Regions from separate parts of the Salipaludibacillus agaradhaerens genome, predicted to be linked through region 1. Evidence: riboswitches for the same ligand, from Rfam matches in the RefSeq annotation. Region 1 holds a riboswitch; each other region holds the start of a gene.
The links. Region 1 has a riboswitch for S-adenosylmethionine ahead of BK581_RS07560 (uroporphyrinogen decarboxylase/cobalamine-independent methonine synthase family protein). Riboswitches for the same ligand answer to the same signal wherever they lie in the genome.

Region 1 (5,933 bases):
AGCTCGTAAAAAATAAGTAGAACGAAGAGAGGCTGTCCTATGAGGAGGGCTTTTTTTCTATGAGAATGGATTTGAGTGCGTCATGCTGTTACTCATGGACAGTATTGTACTCCCCTCCCTCTATGAAACAATAAACCGATGTTTTCTCATTAGGTAAACTGAACATCATGCTTCATTAACAGAAAAATGGTCACATTCTATCAGACGAAATACCTCACATTCTGCTATAATAATAGAGTAGAGTGATAGAGAGGTAGGACTGTTGCAGATGTTACGTACACTTATATGGTATATGTATTTTTTTGGCTACTTAGTGGCGGTTTCACCGTTGCTAATTAAAGCACACATGCTTAAAAAACAAGGCAAAAAAGAAGAATTGGATACGTTTATACGAACGATTAGCGGCAATTGGGCTCGCAGGTTAATCAAGTTGGCCGGTGGAAAAGTAAGTGTTATTGGGGCAGAACGGATTCCAAAGAACGAACCACTTCTTATCGTTAGCAATCATCAAGGAAATTTTGATATTCCCGTTTTGTTAGGTTATTTAGGAATTAATATGGGGTTTATTTCTAAAGTTGAAGTAAAGAAAATCCCATTGATTCGTTCATGGATGATATTCATGGGCTGTGTTTTTATGGATCGCAAGGATAGACGACAGGCAGTGAAGGCGATCAAACAAGGTGCAGAGTCGTTTCAATATGGACAAAACCTTGTGATTTTTCCAGAGGGTACACGTAGTAAGGGAGGTCCTGTAGCCCCTTTTAAAAAAGGCAGCTTCAAACTGGCGACAAAATCAGGTGTTACAATTCTGCCCGTCACAATTAATGGGTCTTATAAGTTAATGGAAGCCAATAATAATTTAATGACTCCCGGAAACGTAGTCGTAACCGTGACTGAGCCTATACGTTGTCATCAAACTGACGAAACAGTTGATGCGCAACAGTTGGCTGATTTGAGTCGGACACAAATTATGAATGCTTTAGAGGATAAGCAAGAGCATGTAACTGAGGAACTATCTTCTCCTGTGTAGGGGGATAGATAGTTTTTAATTTTAAGTACGAATAGTCCATTCATGATAAACAGTCTATAACACATGTCCTTTTTAAATAAGGAAGTTGCAGTGAAGGACGGTGACTTTGAGAGTGGCAGGGATGTCTGAAGTCTAATGAGGCGAAAGGGTCCGTTTTTAAAAATGGAAGATCAACGTATTAATCATTTATCACAGATAAACGTCTGTAAAACTCCCCGCCCAAAAATAGAGAGGAGAGAGATAACGGACGACCATATCCTGATTCACTCAACGATCAATCAGCGGAGAAGAGCGAAAACACCAACTGATTGAGAGTTCATTTTATAGGTGTATTATGACATTGGTTCATATATAATAAAATGAATGAATAATCAATCAATGAAGGAGGAGAGGACTTTGTCAGTAGATACAATATTGGCTACGATTGTAAGGAGAATGAACGAGGAACCAGAGCATTTAGAAGGACTTACCTATACCTATGAATTTCGGTTAACAGGAGAAGAAGAGCAGCTCTATCAGCTGAAAATAGACAATCAAACAGCTGAGTACGCTACAAATAGGCAGTGGGAACCTAAATTAACGCTAGAATTAAGCGAGGCTAACTTTCAAAAGCTCGCCACTGACAGTCTAAATCCAGCAATGGCTTATATGAATGGCAAGTTAAAAGTTCACGGCGAACTAACCCATGCCCTCAAGTTTCATAGTCTGTTAAAAAAATATACGTAAACAGCGAAGTGTCATGATGCTGGCGCAACGTAAAAAAGCTGATCCTTTTAATCGGGAAGGTCAGCTTTTTGTATAAGGGTATCATTCTCGCACGGACCACTTTGTTGGTCTCAAAAAATTCTCTTATAGAGAGGATCTCTCAGTTTTGAAGTTGAAGGGTGATTCAAGCCTTTTGGAGCAACTTCTCTTCATAACGCTCATCGATTTTTTTCTCGATTTGGAGGATGGCTTTTTGGTCTTCCATAATTTCCTGCTTATTTTCTTTAACTAACTCTTCGAAGCTCTTGTGAAAACGCTTTCTCATTTCCTTTCACCTCTTAATCAAAATTTTCTTACAATTTAATTATACCTAACTTTCACCAAGAATGTCATGTGAAAACTGTTACAAATTTACGAACTTTATCCCAGATCACCATCTAGGCTCACACCCATTGGTATGATAAGCACCACCACAACATTCAGTATAGAGCCAGAAATTACAATAACCCCCTCCATGAGCCCGTAAAGCTTGAGGTGATATTATGTCAAGAAAATGGACACAGTGAATAGGGAGATGTGTTTTTCCCTACCGCGTTCTGTTGATTACCCTCTCTGGCAGTGTAGGGGATGATAACCTTACTGACAGAGAGGATAATTGAGTATTTGATATACTTTTACTTGATCGGCTCAATTGATCTTTTAGAAAATTCATACTTGTCATAAACTGTCTAAGTCTGGTAAACTTAAAAAAATTAAAATAATTGCTTATGTAGAGAAGCAGAGGGACTGGCCCGAAGATGCTTCAGCAACCCCACATTTAAGTGGAAGGTGCTAATTCCAGCAGGATAATTATCCTGGAAGATAAGAGAAGTTTTTAAAACGTTAACCTCTTTTCTTCGGGAAAGAGGTTTTTTAGTTGGCAGAATATAAAGTGGCTGTTATGAAGCTCATTATTTTCTTCTTCCCTGTTGGCTGTTTTTCTCTGTTGAAAGCAAGATTTTAAAAATGACAAAAAGGTGGACTTAAACTATGACAAAAGAATCTTTCGCACAACAAGCAGCTATGACAGGACCGTTTCGTTATGATCATGTAGGCAGTTTTTTACGCCCTGACCGCTTGAAAAAAGCACGCCAAGACAACGCAGATGGCATTATTTCTGATGACGAACTTCGAACGATCGAAGATGAAGAGATAAAAGGCATTGTAGAAGAACAGAAAAAAGCGGGACATTTAGCGATTACAGACGGAGAATTTAGACGACGATGGTGGCACTTAGATTTTCTTGAAGGATTAACAGGGGTAGAAGGATTTGAACCAAAGCAAGGCTATCAATTTAAAGGTGTTAAAACGAAAGCCTGGCTCGTTCGTTAGAGTGACCTAATTAAATGAGACAAGGAAAAAACACCCCCATAGTCGTATATAAACTTAACGACAAATTTGGAGGTGTTTTTCTTATGGGCCGAAAAAATAATGTTTATCCAGAAGAAATAAAAAAAGAGGTTATTCGATTAAAGTTAACAGGAGAGTATACGAATAAAGAATTGATGGCACGCTTTGGCATTAAAAATAAAACACAGATTAAGACTTGGATGAGATGGTATAGAAAAGGAGAAGAACAACGATTAGCTCAACCTGCTGGAAAGCAGTATAAGTATGGAAAAGGATCAGAGGATATGAGCGAAATTGACCTGTTAAAAAGAAAATTGTCCTATTATGAAATGAGAGAAGAACTGTTGGGAAAGTACCAGGAAATCGAAAGGAAGTGGTGCCAGAAGCATTCGTAGAATTGGTTGAAATATTGAAGTCTAAATACACGATTACGTCGATTTGTGATTGTTTGAATGTTCCCAATCAACTTATTATCGTTGGAGAAAGACATCTTGGAAACCTAAACCTTTAGAACAATTGGTATTAACTATTTGTAAAGAATTTAAATATAGAGTCGGGCATCGAATGGTGAGGGATCTTCTTAAAAAGGAACATCATATTAACGTCAATCGAAACACCGTTCAGAAGATCATGCAGAAGTTTAATATCCAATGTCGCGTAAAGCCAAAGCGACAATCCTATATAGCTGGGGAAAGTAAACTTGTGGTTGGGAACCTGTTAGAACAACATTTCTCCGCAGAGAGTTCGAATCAAAAGTGGGTGACTGACATTACATACTTACCTTATGGTGAAAAGATGCTATATTTATCAACCATAATGGACTTGTATAACAACGAAATTATTGCCTATCGAATCAGTGATAAACAAGATCTCTCGCTCGTGATAAACACTTTAGAAGATGCTTGTAGAGGTAGGGAGACTTATGGCGTCCTATTACACAGTGACCAAGGAGCTCAGTATACATCCTATAAATTTCAAGAAAAAGCAAAAGAAAAAGGCATTACCACAAGCATGTCTCGGAAAGGCAACTGCTTTGATAATGCCGTCATTGAATCCTTCCATTCCTCACTAAAGTCGGAAGAATTCAGCACTCAGCAACGAGTGCACCTTACAAATTCTATTGTACTAGAAAAAGTAGAAACGTACATGTATTATTACAATTATATACGACCATTTAAAAAGTTAAACTGCCATACCCCAGTAGAATTCAGGAGTATGGCAGCCTAGGTGTTTTTTTAAATCTCATTTTTCTAGGTCAGTTCACGTGTCATCGATAAGCTTGATTTTCCTAATAATCATCCATTTATTGAGCACTTTCGTTTCTTAAAAAGTGTTGTAGGAGATGAGCATGTTGCCAAGCAAACCATCCCAAGCCCGAATATGCTTTATACTGATTATAGTTTTGTAGAAGGTGTTTATGATGACAGAGCACAATTTCGCTAAGATTTAGCTGCTGCTTACAAAAAAGCAATTAAAGCTTTCTATGAGGCCGGGTGTCGCTATTTACAACTTGATGATGTGGCATGGGCAGTATTAATCCCTACTGAAAAGGATTCAGAAGAAGTAAAAGCAGATAAGCGTGAAAAACAACAGTATTTTAAACAAATCATTAATGAGGCTCTTGAAGACAAACCGGACGATCTCGTTGTAACGATGCACATTTGTCGGGGAAACTTTCGTTCAACATGGGCGATGTCCGGCGGCTATGATCCTGTAGCGAAAACGATTTTTGAAGAGGTTAAGGTTGATGGTTTTTTCCTTGAGTATGATGATGAGCGATCAGGGACGTTTGAACCGTTAAAATATCTAACTAGAAAAAATGCCACTGTCGTGCTTGGACTCGTGTCTTCAAAAATAGGAGAACTTGAAAAGAGAGAAACCATTAAAGCACGTATTAAAGAAGCAAGCGAATACGTCCCATCAGACCAATTGGCCCTTAGCCCACAATGCGGTTTCGCTTCAACAGAAGAAGGGAATATTTTAACGGAAGCACAGCAATGGGAAAAAATGAAGTTCGTCAAAGATGTTGCTGAAGAAGTATGGAACGATTAATAGTAATTTGGAATGATATTTTCTGGCAAATAAACTGTTTAAATGTATATCTATCTAGAGGCAGCATTCATTATGGTGCCTCGTCATCAGTTCATAGTACGACATTTAACGGTTCTTAGTTCCAACCTATTTGCATTTGCTTTTCCCCATTCTTTCATACATTTTCATGACGTTTTTAAAAAACCTTTGTTAGGCTTTTCCCTTTGTTGGTAGAATAAGAATAGACATGTCGAAACATGAATCTGAATGGAGGAACGGAAATGGAAAAACAAACGAAGCAATGGCTTGTAAGAGGTTCACTATTAGGGTTTATAGCAGGGTCCATTTTTGTCGCTTCAAATAAGCAAGCGCGTACGAAGGTAATAACAATAGCTAATACAACGAAAACGCGGACACAACACTGGATTCAAGTTATTAATGATAATCGTGATAGTGTGATGCAACAGCTTCAAGCGTCGAAAGATAACATTATGACCATTGTAGATGAAGCCTCTGAGGATGTAGAAACATTAATGGAAACATCGAAAAATTTAAAAAGTCACGCACTAAATTTAGTGTCTAGTGTGCAGGATTCAAAAGAGGAATTACTACAACTAACAGCGAAACTTCAAGCAGAAAAAGACATGCTTGAACCAAGTCAAGAGCTATTACCTGCTCCTGATGAGGAAGATGACCAAAAGAAACTAGAAGAACTATAAGTCTAAACACGGCCAAAATCGTTAGATGTATGCTAACGATTTTGGTTTTTTGTGGATAA
Region 2 (5,933 bases), 2.1 Mb from region 1:
CTTTGAAGGTGTTGCCAAGGTATATGATAGCGAAGCAGAAGCGACTGTAGCGATTGAAGCGGGTGAAATTGTTGAGGGTGATGTTCTCGTCGTAAGGTATGTAGGACCAAAAGGTGGACCAGGCATGCCGGAGATGCTTTCCATAACTGCCATGATTGTAGGTCGAGGATTAAATGGGAAAGTGGCGCTGATGACAGATGGCCGTTTTTCTGGTGGCTCTCATGGTTTTGTAATCGGTCATATTGCTCCTGAAGCAGCAGCTGGAGGACCGATCGGCCTATTGAAAAACGGTGATAAAGTGACGATTGACAGTGACACTCAGGAAATCAATATGCATGTCACTGAAGAAGAACTAGCTAAACGTAAGAGTGAATGGAAAAAGCCAGAACTGAAATATAAGAATGGTGTATTAGCAAAATATGCTAAACTCGTCTCATCATCGGCGAAAGGTGCCGTAACAGACGCAGATTTAGAATAGCTTATGAAAGCCTGTACCATCAGCTGCTAACTGGCTGAGGGTACAGGCTTTTTGTATTTTGGACCTGTTTCATGAGCGATTGTGCATGAATTATAAGTTTAAGGCATTGTTGTTGCTTACATCAAACGACTCCTTTGTAAATTTGGTTCTTAATACCTAATTGAATTTCTTGATAATTAAAGCTGCCATAGAAGAGAATATAAAAGCTAATATACTTAAAAGTACAGTCATCAGTGTGATAATTTCAAAATTTAAAAATAAGAATGATCGTAGTGACACTATTACTGTGCTAATGGCAAATATTAATCCCTAGAGAAAAACCGACGAAATTGAATCTCTTTTCAAGATGTCAACATCCTTTCTCTGTTATTTTTTACTATGTGTATACGATACATATGACAATTTATTGCAATAATATTTAAGGGTATTTAGCTAAAAATCACATAAAAACAAGTATGAAACCAACTATACCTTGTCATTTTTCACTCTTCCTCACTTTAAAAAATTTGCAGATGAAAAAATGATCGAAACGTAAGACGGCGACTCCCTGAGGATGAAGCGCAGTCTGAAGATCCACTTTTGCTCGGTAAATCCGAGCAAAAGTTAGCTGAAGACAAGCCCTCGGGAAAGCGTCCGTCTGAAGTGAAGGTCACAGTCATTATTTGAAGATTGACCTCTTATTTTGAATGATGACATTAATTCAATTAATAAAACAATTGGAAATAGTATTTGGTTTTATAAGGTTAAATTATTAAAGTGCTTTTCCATGTTTCGTAATTAATCATGTTTCATAAATCTTATAAAAAATCAGCGGGCTGTTGATGTCCGCTGATTTTTTAATGCAGACTTTTTTCCATAACTTAAAATATAGGCTATTTCCTGTATGTAACGTGGCATGACAAAGTAAGTTCATCTTTCATAAGGGTGTACTTCTAGCTACAAACTGGCTACTTATGATAGACGGCTTATGTTTGTGACTTTCTTCACTTGTGGTGATGTAGATCACTAACCATTTTTTTTCTACATGGTACGATCTAATTGAAAGTAATTCTCAACTAATTGATAACTGAGTCAGGTAGTGACTTTATTAAATGATAAAAGGGCATTTACTTATAAATCAAAGGGGAGAGAGTAATGAAAGAAATATCGCTAAATAAAACAGTCTATGAACTTTGTAATCATGACCCTGAATTTATAGAAGTGATGAAAGAAATTGGCTTTGTGAATATTACGAAACCAGGCATGCTACAGTCTGCTGGTAGAGTCATGACGATCCCGAAAGGATGCAGAGCGAGAGGCGTAGATTTAAATGATGTTGTGCAAAAGATAGAAAGCTATGGTTATAGAGTGACTGGGCATTCACAGAAGGGAGGGAAAGAAAATGAGTGAAATGATCAATAATCGGGAAAAAACAAGTGGCGAGCAAACAGAGAGACAACAGTTATTAAAGGAAATTATAAAAGAACTTCACGAAGGAAAACCTGTTGAAGCAGTGAGACAAAAGTTTGAGCAGGCCATCGATAGCATTAGCGTGAGTGAAATTTCACAAATGGAACAGGCGTTAATGGAGGAAGAGGGGATTTCAGTAGGGGAAGTGCAACGACTTTGCTCGGTGCATACTGCTGTGTTCAAAGGCTCAATAGAAGAGATCCATCAGGAAGAAAAGCTAGGTCATAAACCTGGTCATCCTGTTCACACATTTATTCAAGAGAATAAGGAAATTGATCGGCTCGTTAATTTCACGTTAACATTACATCGTGATAAGTTTGCAAAGGACCCTTCTGAGAAGACGTCAAACCTTCTATTAGACGATTTAAATCGCTTATTGGGAATTGATAACCATTATAGTAGAAAAGAGAATTTACTGTTCCCTTATTTAGAGAAGTACGGTATCTTTGGACCGACAAAAGTCATGTGGGGAGTAGACGACAGGATAAGAGATGCGATTAAAGCAGCCAAGCTAAAGTTAGAAACGGATTCTTGGGAAGCGGACGAACTGTTAGAGGCGATTGATTATATTATTAGTGAAGTATCAGAGATGATTTTTAAAGAAGAGAATATTCTGTTACCAATGGCACTGGAAAAATTAACAGAGGATGAATGGTTAAAGATTGAGCGTGAAGGTGACGTGATTGGCTATACGTTTATTACCCCTCCAGCCCCGTGGCAACCAGCTAGAGAAGATCTGCAATCAGAAGGGTTTATGAAGGATGGGGTCGTTCAGCTTGAAACGGGGATCATGTCAGTTCAACAGCTTGAATTTATGATGAATCATTTACCAGTAGATATCACGTTTATTGATGAGCATGATGTGGTCCGGTATTTTTCACATGGGAAAGAACGCATCTTTCACCGGACAAAATCAATTATCGGAAGGTCGGTACAAAATTGCCATCCTCCTCAAAGTGCTCATATTGTTAATGCATTACTTGATGATTTTAAGTCTGGTAAAAAAGATGTTGAAGACTTTTGGATACCGTTCAAAGATAAATTTGTGTTAATACGGTACTTTGCAGTGAGAGACAAAGAAGGAAACTATAAAGGGACAGTAGAATTTACGCAAAACATTAAACCCATTCAAGAAATCAGTGGGGAAAAAAGGTTAATGTCATAACTAATAGATGGGCCGTTCTCAGATAACGATTTTTTGCGACAGTATTGGTGAAACGGACTTCTTGATTGACTATTGTGTATAACCGATTTATGTTATTTTTACCCCACACTTAAGGGGCAGTAAAACCCCCTCAAAACTTAAGAAGGTCGAAAAGTTTAGGTGGGGGATAAACTACCCCTAAAGGTCCGATAAGTTAAACTGACAATCAGTGGGGATGAAGGCAAACTCCCACCGATTGAAGTTTAGCTTTATATAATTAATAGACGGTAGAGTAGAAAATAAAATTGACAGATTACAAACGCTTGTGATAGACTTTCTTCAATATTATAAATAGCGTCCGACTCATGTTGGACGACTCATCGTTTTGCTTATCAAGAGAGGTGGAGGGACTGGCCCGACGAAACCCAGCAACCAGTGAGAAGAAGTAAGATCTTTTTTTCACAAGGTGCTAATTCCTGCAAAGAATTCATTACTGAATGCTTTGGGAGATAAGGACGACATGTGAATGCAGCTTACTCTGCTAACATTAACGTCAACCTCCCTTACATTTTGTAAGGGAGGTTTTTTGATAACAGCACGGGAATATAACAATGGATAATATAGATTGAGGGTGAATGCTAGAAAATAATTTTGTAAAAAGATTTGACGAATAGATTTAATCGTGTTAATATTCAAATTAATCAAAATTAACTAAATTTATTGGTTTACTTAGTTTTAAAATTTCATAACCGATTTAAGCTCTTATCAAGAGAGGTGGAGGGACTGGCCCGATGAAACCCGGCAACCAACGTGGAACGGAAACGTGATACGCAAGGTGCCAATTCCAACAAAGTGTAGAAGCACTTTGAAAGATAAGAGAGCGAAAGTTGTCATTCATTCGTCTCTCTGTCTTTTAAAGCAGAGGGACTTTTTATTTTGCAAAACATGTCATAAAGTCAACAATCAAATAAGATCGTTAATCAAAGGAGGGGCTCTCATGAGTGAAAATTCTCAATTTCAAACGTATCATCCAGAAACAGTGTTATTACACGGTGGTCAATCACCAGATCCCACAACAGGATCGAGAGCGGTACCAATTTATCAGACAACATCCTACTTGTTTCACGATACAGAACATGCGGAAAGTTTGTTCGCCCTTGATGAACCGGGGAATATCTATAGCCGTATTGGTAATCCAACTGTAGACGTACTTGAGAAACGACTGGCGCTATTAGAAGAAGGTGTTGCGTCTGTTGCTACCTCCTCAGGAATGGCAGCTATCTCTCTATCCATTTTGAATGTAGCAAATGCAGGAGATGACATTGTAGCAGCTACAAATCTTTACGGTGGAACGTACAACTTATTTGCTGTCACGTTGCCGAGATATGGTATTAATGTGACTTTTGTAGACCCTGAAGATCCTGAAAATTTCAGAAAAGCTATTACAGATAAAACAAAAGCTGTATTTGCAGAAACAATTGGTAATCCAAGTTTACATGTGCTTGATATTGAAGCTGTGGCAGATATTGCTCATGAAGCAGGTATACCACTTATTATTGATAATACATTTGCCACACCTTATGTATGTAAACCGATTGAACATGGCGCAGACATTGTCGTCCACTCTGCTACAAAATGGATAGGAGGACATGGAACATCAATTGGTGGTGTTGTGGTTGACGGCGGGCGTTTTAACTGGCAATCAGAGAAATATCCAGGTTTTAACGAACCAGACCCAAGTTATAACGGTATTGTGTATGCGAAAGATTTCGGAACACTCGCTTTCAGCACGAAGCTTCGTGTTCAATTGTTACGTGACTTTGGATCTTGCCTAAGTCCATTCAATGCCTTCCAACTTATACAAGGGCTTGAAACATTGCATTTGCGGATCGTGAGACATAATGAGAATACATTGAAGTTAGCCCAATACCTTGAGGAACATCCGGCAGTTGAGTGGGTCTCATACCCTGGGCTTCAAAGCCATCCTTCCCATGAACGGGCAACTCAATTATTGAAAAATGGGTATGGCGCCGTGTTGAATTTCGGAATTAAAGGTGGACGGGATGCTGGACGGACATTGATCGATAATGTGTCGCTTTGGTCTCATCTAGCCAATGTAGGGGATGCCAAAAGTTTAATTATTCACCCGGCATCAACGACGCATCAGCAGCTATCTGATGATGAACTCATTAAGACAGGTGTTAAACCAGATTTAGTGAGACTTTCAGTGGGCTTAGAGCATACCGATGACCTTGCAAAAGATTTGGATCAGGCCTTGAAGCTTGCTACAGGTGAAGGGACTAAAGAGGACTCAACTGTTATTAATGATGAAGGTGTCATCCGCTGGGCACTATCAAGTCCGAATAATACAGATGCAGATACACCGAGGCTAAAAACAATCGCTGTGGTAGGACTGAGTGGTAACGAATCCCGTCCGAGTCACAGATTAGCACGAAAAATGCAGCGACTAGGCTATAAGATTATTCCAGTTAATCCACGAGAAACAGAAATATTAGGTGAAAAAGCTTATCCAGACTTAAAGTCAGTGGATGGACCCATTGATATTGTTCAAGTATTTAGAAGTCCAGAAGCAGCTATAGAAATAGCAAAAGAAGCTGCTGAAGTCCAACCGAAAATATTTTGGCTGCAAGAAGGAGTTATTTCTGAAAAGGCTGCTGTCATAGCGAAAGAAGCTGGTCTTGAAGTCGTTCATAACCGTTGCACATATAAAGAAGCTCAACGACTTAGAGGAACAATTTCAACATTTGCTTGTGAACTTTAATGTAGGATTTCTTAACAAAGACAATAACAGAATGAAACGGAGCGATGACGAATGGCGATTAAACGTATACTCTCAAGTTT
Region 3 (5,933 bases), 1.6 Mb from region 1:
TTTGGTAAAGGAGAGAAGTGGTAAAGTTTGAAATCTTGACACTTTACGTAGACTAGTGTCATAATTTGCATAATTATTCATGTGTCGAACAGAAAATATAATGAGATTAATTGATTGTAGAGGTGAAAAGTGTGAGTCAGATAACTGTACAAGGGGCACCAAATATATATGTGTGTGAAGCAGGAGCATTAACTAGGATGGAAGAAGTGATTAAAAAGCAAGGGTTTAAGAAAGGGGCGCTTATTCATGGCGTGAAATCATGGGAAGCTTCTCATGAGAAGTTTGCATCGCTGGATCTCACTCTCACTCATATGCTATATGGTGGAGAATGCTCAAAGGTGGAAGTTGCTCGAATGGAGCAGGCTGTCCTCGCTGAACAAGCCGACCACTTAATAGGTGTGGGAGGCGGGAAAGTATTAGACCTTGTTAAAGCGATAGCTCATACTGTAAATAAGCCGTATATTCTCGTACCAACATTAGCATCTAACTGCGCCCCGTGGACACCTCTGAGTGTTTTCTATGACGAAAATGGAAAGTTTATTAACTATGAAATCTTTCCTCATAATGCGTTTATGGTTGCTGTAGATCCGGAAATTATCATTCATTCACCTAAAGATTATTTGAGGGCTGGTATAGGAGATACGATTGCTAAGTGGTATGAAGCAGAGGTGCTTATCCGAGACATGGCGCCCAAGCCTCTTGCTATAGAAGTCTCTATACATGCTGCACAATTATGTCGTGATGTCCTTATTGATGAAGGACTGGACGCCATTAAGGCATTGGAGGAAAAAGCCGTCACGCCGTCATTTATCCGTGTGATAGAAACGATCATTATGGCAGGGGGGATGGTCGGTGGTTACGGGGATCGATATGGCAGAATTGCCGGTGCTCACGCCATTCATAATGGCCTAACAACACTTCCTGAAACACATTCTTGTTTACATGGTGATAAAGTGGCTTACGGTATTCTTGTCCAGCTTGCTTTGGATAATAACTTAGAAGAAGTCACGACATTATTGCCGTTTTATAACAGATTAAACTTACCTGTTAGTCTGACTGATCTTAACGTGTCTGGAAATTTAGCTGATGCTTTTAATAAAACAGCGTCTGCTGCTACTAAAGAAGGTGAGTCCATTCACTTTATGAAACACTCATCAATGGAAGCTGTGGAGGCAGCGATGAGTCAATTGGAAGAGCACGTTCAGTCTTACTTTAACTTGGCAAAGTAGTGGCGTCACGAACATATACGAACGAAAGCAACTTACAATGGTTGTGACTAGAGAAGGAGAGGGAAATGGGCTTAAAAATAGCACTTATTCAGATGGATATTGCCTTTGGTCAGCCTGAAGCTAACTACAATAAGGTGAGTGAGCGCTGTCGGGAAGCAGTTGAAAAAGGCGGTGCGGACATCATTGTTTTACCTGAGTTATGGACGACAGGTTATGATTTAGCTGCTTTAGATCAGATTGGAGATAACGAAGGGGAGAGGACATGGTCGTTTATCTCAACGTTAGCAAAAACCTACGACGTTCATATTGTTGGCGGTTCAATCGCCAAAAAAAGCGGGAGTCATATAACAAACACAATGCTCGTGGTTGATCGAGAAGGAAAGCGCGTTAAGGAATATAGTAAAGCACATCTTTTCCGTCTAATGAATGAAGAAAAATACCTCATACAAGGAAATGACGATGGCTTATTTAAGTTGGACGGCCATTTATGTGCCGGCGTCATATGTTACGATATCCGTTTCCCTGAGTGGATTCGTACCCATATGCTGCAAAACACGAAGGTATTATTTGTTGTGGCTGAATGGCCGGAGTCAAGAATCGACCATTGGCGTGCGCTCTTAGTGAGCAGAGCGATAGAAAACCAATGTATTGTTGTAGCGTGTAATAGGATTGGCTCAGATCCTAATAATGTCTTCGGTGGTAATTCAATGATTATTGGCCCATGGGGAAACGTCATTAAAGAAGCAGGTAATGAAGAGACGATCTTATATGGAGAAGTAGAACTAGATGACGTTAATCACGTAAGAGAAACCATTCCAGTATTTGATGATAGACGAATCGAGTTGTATAAGAACTAAAGGAATATCAACTCGTTAAAGTGGCTATCATAGATAACTGTCCGTAAAACGACCGTCTCAAAATAGAAAAGAGAGATAACGGTCGATAATGTCCTGATTCGCTCAACTACCAATCAGTAGGAGAAGAAGGAAAGCCCTAACTGATTGAAGGTTCGTTTTATTCGACAAAGTGATCTAATATTCTAAAAAAACTGACGTTATTTTAAAAAATCAATTGACATTTTATCTGACACTGTGTAAAGTTATGATAACACTCAAACAATTAAATACACTTTCTTATCCAGAGAGGCGGAGGGACTGGCCCTATGAAGCCTCGGCAACAGACTTTCAAGTCCATGTGCCAACTCCAGCAAGCGTTAAGCTTGAAAAGATAAGAAGAGACAGGATTTAGGCAAACCTCTTCTTATTTTTTAAGAAGAGGTTTTATTTTACCTGGAGGGCAACAAAGCTAAAAGAATGACGGGGAAAAGGGTGATAGAGTGCCGTTTTGAATTTTTATAAAATTCCGTTTATTCAATCAGGTAAATGTCTGCGCGATAGTGTGAGTATCCTTGTTCCTGAGTGGTCTGTTCTATACAGAGAATACAAGTGATATCAAGTGTGTAACAGCCCTTGCCTCACTGTCAGTCATGGTTAAGAAATTAGTTGTTAACATTCTAGTCATACCCAATCTTAAATTCTTACAGTTATTATTCCTTATTTTATTAGTGCGAGAATGTTACAACTACACCAACGGCAGCACCGTCTAAAATGCTATTAAAATACAACAAAGAGAAAAGGGGATGTAACACATGAAAAAATTATTATCAATTACAACAGTGTCATTGTTAGGAGTACTTACTGCATGTGGTGGTGGAAACTCTGAAGGGGAAGCATTATCTGAAGAAGAAATTTCAGTGGGTGTCACCGCAGGCCCACATGAAGAAATCATGGAGAAGGTAGCTGAACTAGCGGAAGAAGAGGGACTTACTATTAATGTAGAAGTATTTAATGAGTATGTTATGCCTAACGTGGCGTTAGATGAAGGCGATTTGGATGTGAATAGTTTCCAACATATGCCGTACCTCGAAAACTTTAGGGAAGACAGAGGTTTAGATATCGTAGACGTGGCGACAACAGTTAACTTCCCAATGGGGCTTTATTCAGTAGAAGTGGATGATGTGGCTGACATTGAAGAAGGCGATACAATCGGATTACCGAACGATCCGACAAACGGAGCTCGGGCCCTCATCCTATTTGAAGACGCAGGCCTTATTACGCTGGACGAAGAGGCAGGTGTGGCGGCAACTGTCCGTGATATCGAGGAAAATCCTTTAGACCTTGAATTTGTAGAATTAGAAGCATCACAAATTCCACGTCAATTAGATGAAGTGAAAGCCGCGGCAATTAATACGAACTATGCCATTGAGCATGGTTATGTGCCGACTGAGGATTCTGTGTTTATTGAACCGGAAGATTCGCCTTGGGTAAATGTGATTGCTGTTCGTGCTGAAAATAAAGATGACGCTGTAGTCGCTAAACTTATTGAGATTTATCAATCTGACGAAGTGAAAGAATTTATTGAAGAAAACTTCGCAGGCTCAGTTGTTGCCTCTTGGTAATTTAGAAGCTAGACGATTGAATGTCCCGATAAAGGGACATTCTGTCGTTTATCGCAGATAACTGTCCGTGAAAATCCTCCGTCCAAATAGAGCAGAGATAATTCTATTTAGGCGGAAGTTAACGGGCGCTAATGTCCTGATTGACGCAACGACCAATCAATGAGAGAAGAACGAAACAGCCCTCTGCTTGAAGAGACGTTTTATCAAGTATAGAGTCATATTTCTTCATACAGTAAATGTACGTTTACTTAAAGACTATTTTTGTAACGTGAGGAGTCGTTATCGTGATACAACTTAACAATATTTCAAAAGTATTTTCAACGAAAAAGCACGATGACGTAGTCGCTTTAGCCAATGTGTCGCTAGAAGTGAAAAAAGGCGAGATATTTGGCGTGATCGGGTATAGTGGCGCCGGAAAAAGCACGCTCGTCCGTTGTGTAAACCTCCTTGAGAAACCTACTTCAGGAGAGGTTATCGTCAATGGCCAACATTTAAATGATATGTCAAAAGAAGATTTACGGGCAAATAGGCAAAATATCGGTATGATCTTCCAAGGGTTTAATTTGTTAAAAACAGCGACTGTTTATGATAATATTGCCATTCCGTTAAAACTGGCGGGTGTGGCTACAAATGAGATACCTCAGCGTGTTGATAAATATTTACAGGTGGTCGGTCTGGCCAACAAGAAAAATGACTTTCCAAATCAATTGTCTGGTGGTCAAAAGCAACGCGTAGCAATTGCAAGGGCGCTCTCTCATGAGCCTGACATTTTACTCAGTGATGAAGCGACCAGTGCATTAGATCCTGAAACAACAGATGCCATATTAGAGCTACTATTAAAGATTAACAAAGAATTTGGTATTACAATCTTACTCATTACACACGAAATGCATGTTATTCAAAAAATTTGTGACCGTGTGGCTGTGATGGAAAATGGTGAAATCATTGAACAGGGAGATGTGATTGACCTTTACTCCAATGCTAAAAATGAGACGACTAAACGCTTTATTCAAAGTATTTTTCCCCATGACATTCCTAACGATATACTGGATGAATTAAGTCAAAAAGGGCCTGTTATTAGTTTGACTTTTGTAGGAACATCAGCAAATAAACCAGCTCTGTCAGCTGTCTCGAAAAAATTTAACGTCCATACAAATATTTTATCGGGCAATATTGTGCAATTAAAGGACAAACCGTTCGGTAAGCTTATTGCTCACATTGAAGGGGATAAAGTGGACACAGATCAAGCCCTTGCGTATTTACGTGATGAAGGCGTTCAAATAAGTGAGGTGACAGTGTCATGATTGGCTTAATAGAATTTTTTGTACACTTTCCTGAGTTTCTTGATCGATGGGGCGATATTATTTGGAGCAGTACGCTTGAAACTTTTCAAATGGTAGGAGTATCATTATCCATTTCGGTTGTTATTGGGTTGCCATTAGGAGTTCTACTCGTTTTAACACGACCTGGTAAAAGCATGGATAATCGGTTGCTGTATTTAACACTTAACATCGTGATCAATATATTACGGTCAATTCCGTTTATTATTTTGCTTTTCTTCCTATTGCCGTTTACGAAGTTAATAGTCGGGACGTCTATCGGCGTAAAAGGGGTTATCCTCCCGCTCGTTTTTTATACAGCTCCCTATATTGCGCGATTAATGGAATCAGCCTTATTGGAAGTGGATAAAGGTGTTTTAGAAGCTTATGAAGCAATGGGAATTAAAACCCGTCACATTATATGGCATGTCATGGTGAGGGAAGCGAAGCCGTCGATTATTTTAGGCTTAACGATAGCGGTTATTGGCTTAATTGGTGCCACAGCGATGGCTGGCCTGGTAGGAGCTGGGGGATTAGGTGACTTAGCTTATCGTTACGGTCATCTTCGTTATGAACCAGAAGTTATGTATGTGTCCATTATCGTTCTGATTATCTTAATCCAAGGAATTCAATCAATTGGTAACTTGTTAGCGTCTAGAGCAAAGAAGGACTAATTTAAAGGGGGAACTCTGTGTGGCAGCTTTTGATGTATCTGGTGATTATACAGTGACTGTGGAGGAATGGGAAGCATTAGCGAAGCGTACGTTACCAGCACCCGCTTTTGACTATGTAGCCAGTGGATCAGGGGCAGAGGAAACCTTGACTAAAAATACGGACGCATTTCGTAGGTGGGATATTGTCCCGAAAGTCCTCACTGATGTGTCGGAAAGGGACTTGTCTGTCCACTTACTAAATGAGAAGCTAGAG

Region 2: linked by a shared signal. The riboswitch ahead of BK581_RS16695 (PLP-dependent aspartate aminotransferase family protein) and the one ahead of BK581_RS07560 (uroporphyrinogen decarboxylase/cobalamine-independent methonine synthase family protein) in region 1 are both predicted to bind S-adenosylmethionine.
Region 3: linked by a shared signal. The riboswitch ahead of BK581_RS14630 (MetQ/NlpA family ABC transporter substrate-binding protein) and the one ahead of BK581_RS07560 (uroporphyrinogen decarboxylase/cobalamine-independent methonine synthase family protein) in region 1 are both predicted to bind S-adenosylmethionine.

Annotation. Positions count from the first base shown of each region.
Region 1 is NZ_KV917378.1:1,561,066-1,566,998, reverse strand. Features, by position in the region: gene arsB (ACR3 family arsenite efflux transporter) at 1-20, shown strand, start outside; gene BK581_RS07575 (lysophospholipid acyltransferase family protein) at 269-1,030, shown strand; gene BK581_RS07570 (SCP2 sterol-binding domain-containing protein) at 1,427-1,756, shown strand; gene BK581_RS07565 (FbpB family small basic protein) at 1,920-2,060, opposite strand; SAM riboswitch class I at 2,498-2,603, shown strand; gene BK581_RS07560 (uroporphyrinogen decarboxylase/cobalamine-independent methonine synthase family protein) at 2,765-3,106, shown strand; partial or broken gene BK581_RS07555 (IS3 family transposase) at 3,190-4,351, shown strand; partial or broken gene BK581_RS07550 (5-methyltetrahydropteroyltriglutamate--homocysteine S-methyltransferase) at 4,580-5,176, shown strand; gene BK581_RS07545 (hypothetical protein) at 5,437-5,874, shown strand.
Region 2 is NZ_KV917378.1:3,646,662-3,652,594, forward strand. Features, by position in the region: gene ilvD (dihydroxy-acid dehydratase) at 1-478, shown strand, start outside; gene BK581_RS16685 (DUF1858 domain-containing protein) at 1,613-1,867, shown strand; gene BK581_RS16690 (DUF438 domain-containing protein) at 1,860-3,092, shown strand; SAM riboswitch class I at 3,458-3,587, shown strand; SAM riboswitch class I at 3,831-3,950, shown strand; gene BK581_RS16695 (PLP-dependent aspartate aminotransferase family protein) at 4,069-5,853, shown strand; gene BK581_RS16700 (aliphatic sulfonate ABC transporter substrate-binding protein) at 5,905-5,933, shown strand, end outside.
Region 3 is NZ_KV917378.1:3,130,587-3,136,519, forward strand. Features, by position in the region: gene BK581_RS14620 (iron-containing alcohol dehydrogenase family protein) at 132-1,229, shown strand; gene BK581_RS14625 (carbon-nitrogen family hydrolase) at 1,295-2,086, shown strand; SAM riboswitch class I at 2,360-2,463, shown strand; gene BK581_RS14630 (MetQ/NlpA family ABC transporter substrate-binding protein) at 2,878-3,687, shown strand; gene BK581_RS14635 (methionine ABC transporter ATP-binding protein) at 3,972-4,991, shown strand; gene BK581_RS14640 (methionine ABC transporter permease) at 4,988-5,680, shown strand; gene BK581_RS14645 (alpha-hydroxy-acid oxidizing protein) at 5,700-5,933, shown strand, end outside.